2 regions of the Pseudomonas sp. 5Vm1k genome follow, and region 2 is predicted to be linked to the other one. Evidence: riboswitches for the same ligand, from Rfam matches in the RefSeq annotation. Region 2 holds a riboswitch; the other holds the start of a gene.

Region 1 (5,376 bases), on a different contig from region 2:
GTACCAACATCGGCGCCGGATAGAATTCCTTGACCGGGCCGAGGCAAAGAACGGCCAACGGCTTGGCGCCGGCGGGCAAACCCAGCAGGTCCGCCAGGGCTTGCGGCTCGAACAGTGAAACCCAGCCCATCCCCAACCCTTCGGCGCGGGAGGCCAGCCACAGGTTCTGGATTGCGCAAGACAGCGAGGCCATGTCCATTTCCGGCAAGGTGCGGCGGCCGAAAATATGGCGCTCGCGATCGTCCATCAGCGCAGCGACCAACACTTCGGCGCAATCGTTGATGCCTTCGACCTTGAGCTTCATGAACTCGTCGGTGCGCTCGCCGAGGGCCTCGGCGGTGCGGATGCGTTCTTCTTCCACCAGTTGCTGGATCTGCCCGCGCAGGGCTTTATCGCTGATGCGGATGAAGCGCCACGGTTGCATCAGGCCGACACTGGGGGCCTGATGGGCGGCTTCGAGCAGGCGGCGCAGCAGCTCAGGTTCGACAGTGCCGCCGCTGAAGTGGCGCATGTCGCGGCGTTCGGCGATGGCTCGGTAGACGGCGGCGCGTTCGTCCTCGGAGAAGGCGTTGTCGGTCATGGCCTCTTCGCGAGCAAGCCCGCTCCCACAGTAGATCGCATTTCTTCAGGTAATTTAGCTTCAACTGTGGGAGCGGGCTTGCTCGCGAAGGCGTCCTCAAGATCAGGCGCAAACAGCGCGGCAATCGCCGATGGATTGGACGGAAAATAAAAGTGCACATAAGAGGCCGTCATCCGCCCCTCACGATAAACCGCCTCTGCCCCGCGCCCGCCATTAGGGCTCAGGCCCCGGGCAATCGGCTCAAGTTCAGTGCTGGTCAACGAGTGATGATAGGTGTGCCCGCGCAGCAAGCCTTCAGGCAACTCGACCGCTTGCAACGCCAATGCCGCCAGACGCTTTTGCATCACCGCATCCCCAGCCAGCAACCCAACCAATTCAGCGCGAGTACCGTCGACATCGGTCAACGAATCGAGCAGATACAGCATGCCGCCACATTCAGCCAACAGCGGTTTACCGGCGGCGTGATGCGCGCGAATCGCGGTCAGCATCGAGGTGTTTTGCGCCAGGGCGACGTGGTGCAGCTCGGGGTAACCGCCCGGCAGATAGAGGCTGTCAGCTTCGGGCAATTCGGTATCGCGAATCGGCGAGAAAAACGCCAGTTCAGCGCCCATCGCCCGCAACAGATCCAGGCTCGCGCCGTAGGTGAAGGCAAACGCTTCGTCACGGGCCACGGCGATGCGCACGCCCGCCAGCAACGGCTCGGCAGCGATCACGTCCGGGGCGGCGAATTCGACGGCCGGTGGCAGCGCTACCTCACAACTGCTGGCCAACGCATCGGCCGCCGCATCGAGGCGAACATCGAGGTCGTTCAACTCGCTGGCCTGCACCAAGCCAAGGTGACGGCTCGGCAATTCGATCCCTGTTTCCCGGGACAATGCGCCGTACCAGCGCAAGCCTTCGGTCAGGCTGCCTTCGAGCAATTGTGCGTGACGCAAAGTGCCGACGCGGTTGGCCAGGACGCCGGCGAACGGCAAATCCGGCTGATACTTCGCTAACCCTAACGCCAACGCGCCAAAGGTCTGGGCCATGGCGGTGCCGTCGATCACGCCGAGCACCGGTACGCCGAAATGCCGCGCCAGGTCAGCACTGGACGGCGTGCCGTCGAACAGGCCCATGACGCCTTCGATCAGAATCAGATCGGCTTCACCTGCGGCTTCCCACAACAGCCGACGACTTTCCTGCTCGCCGACCATCCACATGTCCAATTGATAAACCGGCGCACCACTGGCGCGCTCGAGAATCATCGGGTCGAGAAAATCCGGGCCGCATTTGAACACGCGCACTTTGCGCCCCTGATTGCGGTGCAACCGGGCCAGCGCGGCGGTGACGGTGGTCTTGCCCTGACCGGAGGCCGGCGCGGCAATCAATACCGCCGGGCAATGACGAGGCTGACTCACAATTCGACGCCTTTTTGCGCTTTGATCCCAGCCTGGAAGGCGTGCTTGATCACGTTCATTTCGGTGACAGTGTCGGCCAGCTCGATCATTTCCGGCTTGGCGCCGCGACCGGTGACGACGACATGCTGCATCGGCGGACGGGCCTGCAAGTCGCTGAGCACTTGATCGAGATCGAGGTAGCCGTGCTTGAGGGCGATGTTCAGTTCATCCAGCACTACCAGGCCGATCGATGGATCGCGCAGCAGTTCGCGGGACACGGCCCACGCCGCTTCGGCGGCGGCGATGTCACGCTGGCGGTCCTGGGTTTCCCAGGTGAAGCCCTCGCCCATCACATGAAAGCGCACTTGCTCCGGGAAGCGACGGAAGAACAATTCCTCGCCGGTGCTGTTGCGGCCCTTGATGAACTGCACCACACCGCATTGCATGCCATGGCCCATGGATCGGGCCAGCATGCCGAAGGCCGAGCTGCTTTTGCCTTTGCCGTTGCCGGTCAGCACCAGCAGCAGGCCGCATTCGTTTGGCGAGTTGGCGATGCGTTCGTCGATCACGGCTTTTTTGCGCAACATGCGCGCCAGGTGGCGTTCGTCACGATCGGGGGTATCAGTCATGGGGGAGCTCTCCGTTGAGGCTGGATAACGGCGGGCAGGCACAAGAATAGACGGCAAGAAGCCTGGCATCGCCCACCGTGATGCCGCTGGATGGATCAGGCCGGTCTCCGGGCTCATGAGCGGTTTGCACCGGACTGCGCGCCTTCCCATATCGACAGTCGACACAGTGGCTCAAGGCGCAGCCTTTACTCATTTACCGTTGCGGGGGCAGCGCCGGGATCGTGAACTTCTTCGTTTGAAGAGAGGACTCACCGGCTTCCCTGTTTCACTCTGTCGACCGCAGCCACAGAGCACCTGAAACAAGTCGCGAAGGTTAGAGGGTTGGGGGTGGAGCGTCAATTAAAGCCGGGGCGCCGCCGGGCGAATATCTGCCGTCGATCAATTATCCGACGTCATTCTTGTGCCACACTCCGAGCAGTGATATCAAAGAGCCACATCTCACAACACAATAACAAGGGTGAGCCACATGCAAGGCATGATCATCAGCAATCCGAAGTTGGAATTCCTGCGCCCGCTGCTGGAACGCTGGTTTGACTGTATCGACCGCTACAACGCCGTGCGCGGCGATAACGATACGCCGTACTGGTTTGACGAAAAGGCCAATCTCGGCCTGCTGTCGGCAGCGGCCTGGATGGCGGAAATGGTCACGCTGCAACAGACGCCGACCCGTAAACAGACCGAAGAAGGTGAGCGTAACGCCCGCGCCGATCTGTTTATCGCCACCACCGAAGAACGCGCCTACTTTCAAGCCACGCAGCGTTGGCCAAAGGTCAACAGCTTGAACCTGACACAAGCCCTGGCCGATATCACCGCCGACGCCAAGCGAATCAGCTACGCCAGCGACCTGAAACTCGGCTGCCTGTTCGTCGCCCCGCAAAAGGCCCAGCAAAGTGCGACCCCGGAAGAACTCCAGGACATGGTCGACGACCTGCAAAAGGAACACACCTGCGCCGTCGCCTGGTATTTCCCCTATGCCTACCGCAAGTTGCGCAACGAAGGTGGCCAGTATCACCCGGGCATCGCGGTGCTGTTCAAAGAAGCCCGTGGTTGATGGGTTGAACCATCGCGCGTTTGCGCTTCTCTATTGATAAGGTCAATGCATTCATAGGGAAGATCAGCATGCGCAAGCCCCAGCTCGTTCTCGTCATCGCGCTCGCCGGAGGCCTTGTCGCCTGCGGCGAGACTTCCAGCCTGCAAGTTTCGGATGGCACCGGCCCGTCGCCCAAGCTGCCAGAACCGAACAAAACCCTGATCCCGACGGTGAACATTGCCCCGGCGATCGGCTGGCCGGCCGGCGCAAAACCTACCGCTGCGGCGGGGACCCAGGTCGCGGCATTTGCCGAAGGGCTCGACCATCCGCGCTGGCTCTACGTGTTGCCTAACGGTGATGTGCTGGTGGCGGAAACCAATGCCCCGCCCAAGCCTGATGACTCCAGCGGCATTCGCGGCTGGGTGATGAAGAAAGTCATGGGCCGCGCTGGTGCCGGCGTACCGAGCCCGAACCGCATCACGCTGTTGCGGGACAAGGACCACGACGGCGTGGCCGAAACCCGCACGGTATTCCTGGAAAACCTCAACTCGCCGTTCGGCATGGCCCTGGTCGGTAACGATCTGTACGTGGCTGATTCCGATAAGTTGATCCGCTTCCCCTACAAGGACGGCGAAACCTCCATCACCGCGCCAGCGACCAAAGTCGTCGATTTGCCGGGCGGGACGATCAACCACCACTGGACCAAAAACGTCATCGCCAGCAAGGACGGTAGCAAGCTCTACGTGACAGTTGGCTCCAACAGCAACGTCGGCGAAAACGGCCTGGCCGCCGAAGAAGGTCGCGCGGCGATCTGGGAAGTGGACCGTGCCACCGGCAATCACCGAATCTTCGCCTCGGGCCTGCGTAACCCCAACGGCATGGGCTGGGAACCGAGCAGCGGCGCGTTATGGACGTCGGTCAACGAGCGGGATGAGATCGGCAGCGACCTGGTGCCGGACTACATCACCTCAGTGAAGGACGGCGCGTTCTACGGCTGGCCGTTCAGTTATTACGGGCAGCACGTCGATGTGCGCGTCGAGCCGCAAAACCCGGAAATGGTCGCCAAGGCTATCGCCCCGGATTACGCCGTCGGCCCGCACACCGCTTCGCTGGGCTTCACCTTTGCCGAAGGCAGCAAACTGCCGACACCATTTACCCACGGCGCCTTCATTGGCCAGCACGGTTCATGGAACCGCAAACCGCACAGCGGCTATAAAGTGATTTTCGTGCCATTCGCGGCGGGTAAACCAACCGGGCAGCCGGTGGATGTGCTGACCGGGTTCCTCGATAAAGACGAGAAAGCCATGGGCCGGCCGGTGGGTGTGGTGATTGATCATCAAGGAGGCTTGCTGGTGGCGGATGACGTAGGGAACAAAGTTTGGCGGGTTTCTGCGGCCAAATAAAACGCTTCCTGCCAACACCAAAACCCAATGTGGGAGCGGGCTTGCTCGCGAAGAGGGTGTGTCATTCAACAATAATGTCGACTGACACACCGCTTTCGCGAGCAAGCCCGCTCCCACATTTATAAGCATCAGCGTTTACGGCAAAGCGTTAATCCATCGCCAATCGGCAACAGCGACAAATCCACCCGCACATCCTCCTTCAACGCCCGATTGAGCATCTGAATCGCCCGCGTGTCCGCACTCTCGGGATTGCTCTCCAGCACCCGCCCGCTCCACAAGGTGTTATCGAACACCGCCAGGCCTCCCACCCGCAGCAAACGCAAGGCATGTTCCAGATAGCTCGGGTAATTGGCTTTGT
Region 2 (5,376 bases):
AAAGTTCCGATGGTCAACGCCGACAGCCCGGTCAACGAGCGCATCAACTACTACCTGCAAACCGAGATCAACCCGGGGCTCGCGAGCCACGGCGGCCAGGTCAGCCTGATCGATGTGGTCGAGGACGGCATCGCCGTTCTGAAGTTCGGCGGCGGTTGCCAGGGCTGCGGCCAGGCAGACGTCACCTTGCGCGAAGGCATCGAGCGCACCTTGCTCGAACGCGTTCCCGAGCTCAAGGGCGTTCGCGACGTGACCGACCACACGCAGAAAGAAAACGCCTACTACTAAGGTGTTCGCTGCGGCATAAAAAAACGGCACCCGTGAGTGCCGTTTTTTTTATGGGTGAACAGTTACCTGTGGCGAGGGGGGGGTGCCCCCGTTGGGCTGCGAAGCGGCCCCGACATTTTTTCAGGTATACCTTACATGCAGGTTTTGCGACGGCTCCGCCGCCGGACGGGGGCGAGCCCCATCGCCACAGGGGGTGGTTGGCTCAAGGTCTGTAAAGATGCGCATGCCCCGCGCGATACAACGACGACTCACTAAAGTGATCGCTCCCCAACACCCGACCCACCAGAATCAATGCCGTGCGCCGAAACCCCTTGGCCTCAACCTTCGCGGCAATGTCCTCAAGCGTCCCCACCACCCAATCCTGATCCGGCCAGGTCGCCCGGTGAATCACCGCGATCGGGCAGTCCGCGCCGTAATGCGGCAGCAGCTCAGCCAGAATCTTCTCCAGATGATTGACCCCCAGATGAATCGCCATGGTCGCCCCGTGCTGCGCCAAACTGCCCAGTTCTTCGCCCGCCGGCATCGCGGTTTTGTCGGCATAGCGAGTCAGGATCACGCTTTGCGAGATATCGGGTAACGTCAGCTCGGCACCCAACAACGCCGCGCAGGCAGCCGTCGCCGTGACACCCGGAATGATTTCAAACGGAATATCGAGCTCACGCAGGTAACGTATCTGCTCACCAATCGCGCCATACAGACTCGGATCGCCGGAATGCACCCGCGCCACATCCTGCCCGTTGGTGTGGGCGGTCTTGATCAGTTCGATGATCTGTTCCAGGTGCAACTCGGCGCTGTTGGCCACCGTTTGCGCCTGGTGGCCTTCCAGCACGGCAGCCGGCACCAGGGAGCCAGCGTAGATGATCACCGGGCAGCTGCGAATCAGCCGCTGGCCCTTGACGGTAATCAGTTCCGGGTCGCCGGGACCTGCGCCAATGAAGTAGACGGTCATCGTCAGTTCCTGAAAAAAGAGCTGTGAAAAAAGGGCTGGGCAAGGCTTCAGATGAAGATTGCTCATGATCGAGGCGGGGATTATCGGGGATTTTACGCAGCGCTGGCCAATGCGAGGGTGGCCTGGGCGTATTTTTGTCGGGAAATCAGCAGCTTCGCCGGTGCCTGGGCCAGGTGTTCGGCCAAGGCCAGGGCGGCACTTTCCGCTACACCGTAGCAACCGGTGCGTTCAAACGCGATCTGCGATTGATGACTGAGTTGCGGTTGATAACCGGCCAATTGCTCGCTGCTGAAGTACATCACCTCCAGCCCAAGTTGCGCGGCCAACTCGATCAGGCCCGGCTCATCACGTTTGAGATCAATACTGGCCAAGGCCTTGATCTGGCGAAGTTCGATGTGATGCGCCTGTAATGCCTGATCGAGCAGCGCCCGCAACGTGCTGGCGGGGCAGCCGCGCTGGCAGCCCAGGCCGACCACTAACGTCGGCGCTGTGCTGGTGTCAGTCATGCGTGGTATTGGCCATCGCTTTTGCGGCGGAACAACCAGGCGCTGATCAGGCCCAGGGCCAGCCAGAACACCACGTTGGTCAACTGCGAAGCGATTTTGAATTGGAATTCCAGAGCTTCCGGGGCCAGCATCGAGTGGACTTCCGGCTGCGGCGCGCCAATGACGTGCGGAACCGCCAGAATCGCCACGCCGAGAATCTTCATCAGCCAGTGACGGCTGAACACGATCAGCGCGATGCCGACAGCGGTAGACGCCGCGGTGCCAATCCACCAGATCTGCCGTTGCGCCAGATCGGCGGCGGCAGTGCCCGGCAATTCAGGCGGCAGGCCAAGGGTCGGCGCCAGCACGAACGTCGCGTACCCCGCCAGGCCCCAGAGCAGGCCCTGAGCGGTTTTGGTCGGCGCGCGCAGGGTGTAGAGGCCGGCAAGCATCAGCGCAAAGCCAACCGCGACCACCAGATTACCGCCCGTAGTCGACAGCACGCGCTGCCAGCCGTCTTCCGGCTCCCAGGCTTCGGCGTCGTGGGTGTGGGCGGCCATGGCGCCTTCGGTGTGCTCGTGAGCGACAACCGCGGCAGGCTCGGATTTTTCATAGGTTTCCGCCTGAAGAATCAGCGGGGCGACCCAGAAACTTTGCAGCAGGGTCAGCAGCAGGGCGGCCAGCAGCCCGGTGAAACCTGCAGTTTGCGCGATACGCTTGATCATGTCGGCAGGTCTCAATGGCACGGGAACGCGGAGCTGTGACGGGTATCGTGCGCGGCGTTGTGCACCGCTTCGATGTGCGAGAAACCGGCGAAATACACCAGGCACGCGCCCAGGATCGACGCACAAACGGCGGCGGTCAGGCGTTGGCTCAGGGTGGTTGTGGTGCTGGCGGTGCTGCTGTGGTCGGTGCTGCTGATGATCGACATGGCGCTTCCCTCTGGTCTGTCAGCGGGTGAATTGAGCGCATGCAAACCCCTGCGAGCGTGCGCGCAGAGATTCAAACAGCGCCCGCCCACCGCGGGTTTGTTATTCAGTGATCGTACTGGTCACTTTGTGTTGCGGGCCGGTCTCCGGGCTCACGAGGGGTCAAGGCTTGCGCCGAAACCTGCAAGAATCACCTTCCCATGCCGAACTGCCGGCACAGTGGATCTGATTCTTCGCTCGCTTACCGTTGCGGGGGCAGCACCGGACTGACATGACTTTAGAGTAAAGCACATGATTCACCGGTTTCCCGTTTCACCCTGTGAAGGGCACCCGTAACAAGGCGTGTAGGAGAGCATGGGCGGGGCGGGGTAGTCAATTGGCAAGGGTTCTCAGTTGGAAACCGAGTCGCGCCCTTCGCGAGCAAGCCCGCTCCCACAGGTGACCGCATTCCCATGTGGGAGCGGGCTTGCTCGCGAAGGCGTCATCACAGTCGCTACAGAACTCAGCAGAACATTGACCCGCCCCCACACCATGCGTAGCCTTGCGCTTTCGAGGTTCTTCGGCGTTTGCCGAAGCTAAGAAGGGAACGCGGTCGATGCCGCGGCTGCCCCCGCAACTGTGAACGGTGATGTTCGCTGCCACGCCACTGCAAACCCTGGCAAAGGGTTCGCGGGAAGGCGCAGCGAATGCCAGGCCCGCAAGGCTGGCGCACTGAAAGCCAGGAGACCTGCCTCGAAACGAATTCTCACTACAACCGGGCGGGGTGATCCGGTGGCGAAATCTTCCGCGCATTTATCGCCGCGGTCGTCGTCCCGTATGCCCGCCACCTTGCCAAAGGGCATCCGATGAAAACACTGGCCAAACTCCCCGTCACCATCGTTACCGGCTTCCTCGGCTCGGGCAAAACCACCTTGCTGCGCCATATGCTCGACAACGCCCAGGGTCGCCGCATCGCGGTGATCGTCAACGAATTCGGCGAGCTGGGCATCGACGGCGAAATCCTCAAGCAGTGCTCCATCGGCTGCACCGAGGAAGAAGCCAACGGCCGCGTCTACGAACTGGCCAACGGCTGCCTGTGCTGCACCGTCCAGGAAGAGTTCTTCCCGGTGATGCGCGAGTTGGTGGCACGTCGCGGCGACCTCGACCACATCCTGATCGAAACCTCGGGCCTTGCCCTGCCAAAACCACTGGTGCAAGCGTTCCAGTGGCCGGAAATCCGCAGCGCCTGCACGGTTGATGCGGTGATCACCGTGGTCGACAGCCCGGCCGTGGCCGCCGGCACCTTCGCCGCATTCCCGGATCAAGTCGACGCCCAGCGCAAACTCGACCCGAACCTGGACCACGAATCGCCGCTGCACGAATTGTTCGCCGACCAACTGGCCAGTGCCGACCTCGTAATCCTCAACAAAGCCGACCTGATCAGCCCTGAAGACTTGGCCCGCGTGCGCCTGGAAGTCGCCGAAGAGCTGCCGCCAGCAGTAAAAGTCATCGAGGCCAGCAGCGGTCGCGTGCCACTGGATGTGCTGATCGGCCTCGGCGCCGGTTCCGAAGAACACATCGACAGCCGTCACAGCCATCACGATCATCATCATGAAGGTGAAGACGATCACGACCACGACGCCTTCGATTCCATTTCAATTGAACTGCCACAAGCCGACGAAAGCCTGCTGATGGACGCGCTGACTCAACTGGTGGTCAAGCACGGCATCCTGCGCGTTAAAGGCTTCGCCGCGATCCCGAACAAGCCGATGCGCCTGCTGATCCAGGGTGTGGGCACCCGTTTCGACAAGCATTTCGACCGTCAATGGGGCGCCGATGAAGCGCGTACCACTCGCCTGGTATTGATCGGCCAGGAACTGGACGCCGCTCAACTCGAAGCGCAACTGCGCGCCGCGCTCAGCGTTTAAGCCATGCACCTGCTCAGGACCCAGCCCGGCGGTTTCGTGTCGGATGACAACATTGCCGACCTTGGACAAACCCCCGCCGAGCTGGTGATCCTGTGCAGCGGCGATTCCAGCCTGGCGCTGCTCGCCGAAGCCGCGCAGCAATTACCCGACGACTACCCGAGCGTGCGCCTGGCCAACCCGATGCAGGTGCAGAACCATGCGTCGGTGGACTTGTACGTCGACGAAGTGCTGCGCCACGCCAAAGTGATTCTGATCTCGCTGCACGGCGGTATCGCCTATTGGCGTTACGGCGTCGAGCGGCTGGTCGAACTGTCCGAGCGCGGTGTGCAACTGATTCTGGTGCCCGGCGATGACCGCCCGGACCCGGAACTCAGCGACCTCAGCACCGTCGGCGCGGAAGATCGCGAGCGGCTCTGGCAGTTTTTGCGTCAGGGCGGCATGGGCAATGCCCTGGATTTTTTCCGCTGTCTGGCCACTCGCTGGCTGGACCGCGACTACGCGTGGGCCGAGCCGCAAACCCTGCCGCGCACCGCGATCTATCACCCACACAAAAGCCCCGCTGAACTGAGTGACTGGCAAGCCGATTGGCAGGCCGATCAACCGGTGGCGGCGGTGCTGTTCTACCGCTCGCATTTGCAGGCGGCGAACACTGGTTTCATCAATATTTTCTGTCAGCGTCTGCAAGCAGCGGGGCTGAACCCGTTGCCGATTGCGCTGGCCAGTTTGAAAGAGCCCGGCTGCCTGACGGTGGTCGAGGACTTGCTGGATGACGTCGAAGCGGCGGTGATTCTCAATACCACCGGTTTCGCCCAATCCAG

What was found. Region 2 has a riboswitch for cobalamin ahead of ACWIKB_RS24220 (CbtB domain-containing protein). Riboswitches for the same ligand answer to the same signal wherever they lie in the genome.
Region 1: another riboswitch for cobalamin. It lies ahead of cobO (cob(I)yrinic acid a,c-diamide adenosyltransferase); the one in region 2 lies ahead of ACWIKB_RS24220 (CbtB domain-containing protein).

Annotation. Positions count from the first base shown of each region.
Region 1 is NZ_JBSPCZ010000005.1:221,389-226,764, reverse strand. It holds gene bluB (5,6-dimethylbenzimidazole synthase) at 1-580, opposite strand, end outside; gene ACWIKB_RS12410 (cobyrinate a,c-diamide synthase) at 577-1,977, opposite strand; gene cobO (cob(I)yrinic acid a,c-diamide adenosyltransferase) at 1,974-2,585, opposite strand; cobalamin riboswitch at 2,667-2,898, opposite strand; gene ACWIKB_RS12400 (hypothetical protein) at 3,052-3,636, shown strand; gene ACWIKB_RS12395 (PQQ-dependent sugar dehydrogenase) at 3,705-5,018, shown strand; gene ACWIKB_RS12390 (O-methyltransferase) at 5,147-5,376, opposite strand, start outside.
Region 2 is NZ_JBSPCZ010000014.1:22,925-28,300, reverse strand. It holds gene nfuA (Fe-S biogenesis protein NfuA) at 1-288, shown strand, start outside; gene cobM (precorrin-4 C(11)-methyltransferase) at 491-1,237, opposite strand; gene ACWIKB_RS24230 (cobalamin biosynthesis protein) at 1,330-1,743, opposite strand; gene ACWIKB_RS24225 (CbtA family protein) at 1,740-2,447, opposite strand; gene ACWIKB_RS24220 (CbtB domain-containing protein) at 2,459-2,653, opposite strand; cobalamin riboswitch at 2,772-3,000, opposite strand; cobalamin riboswitch at 3,187-3,400, shown strand; gene cobW (cobalamin biosynthesis protein CobW) at 3,497-4,558, shown strand; gene cobN (cobaltochelatase subunit CobN) at 4,562-5,376, shown strand, end outside.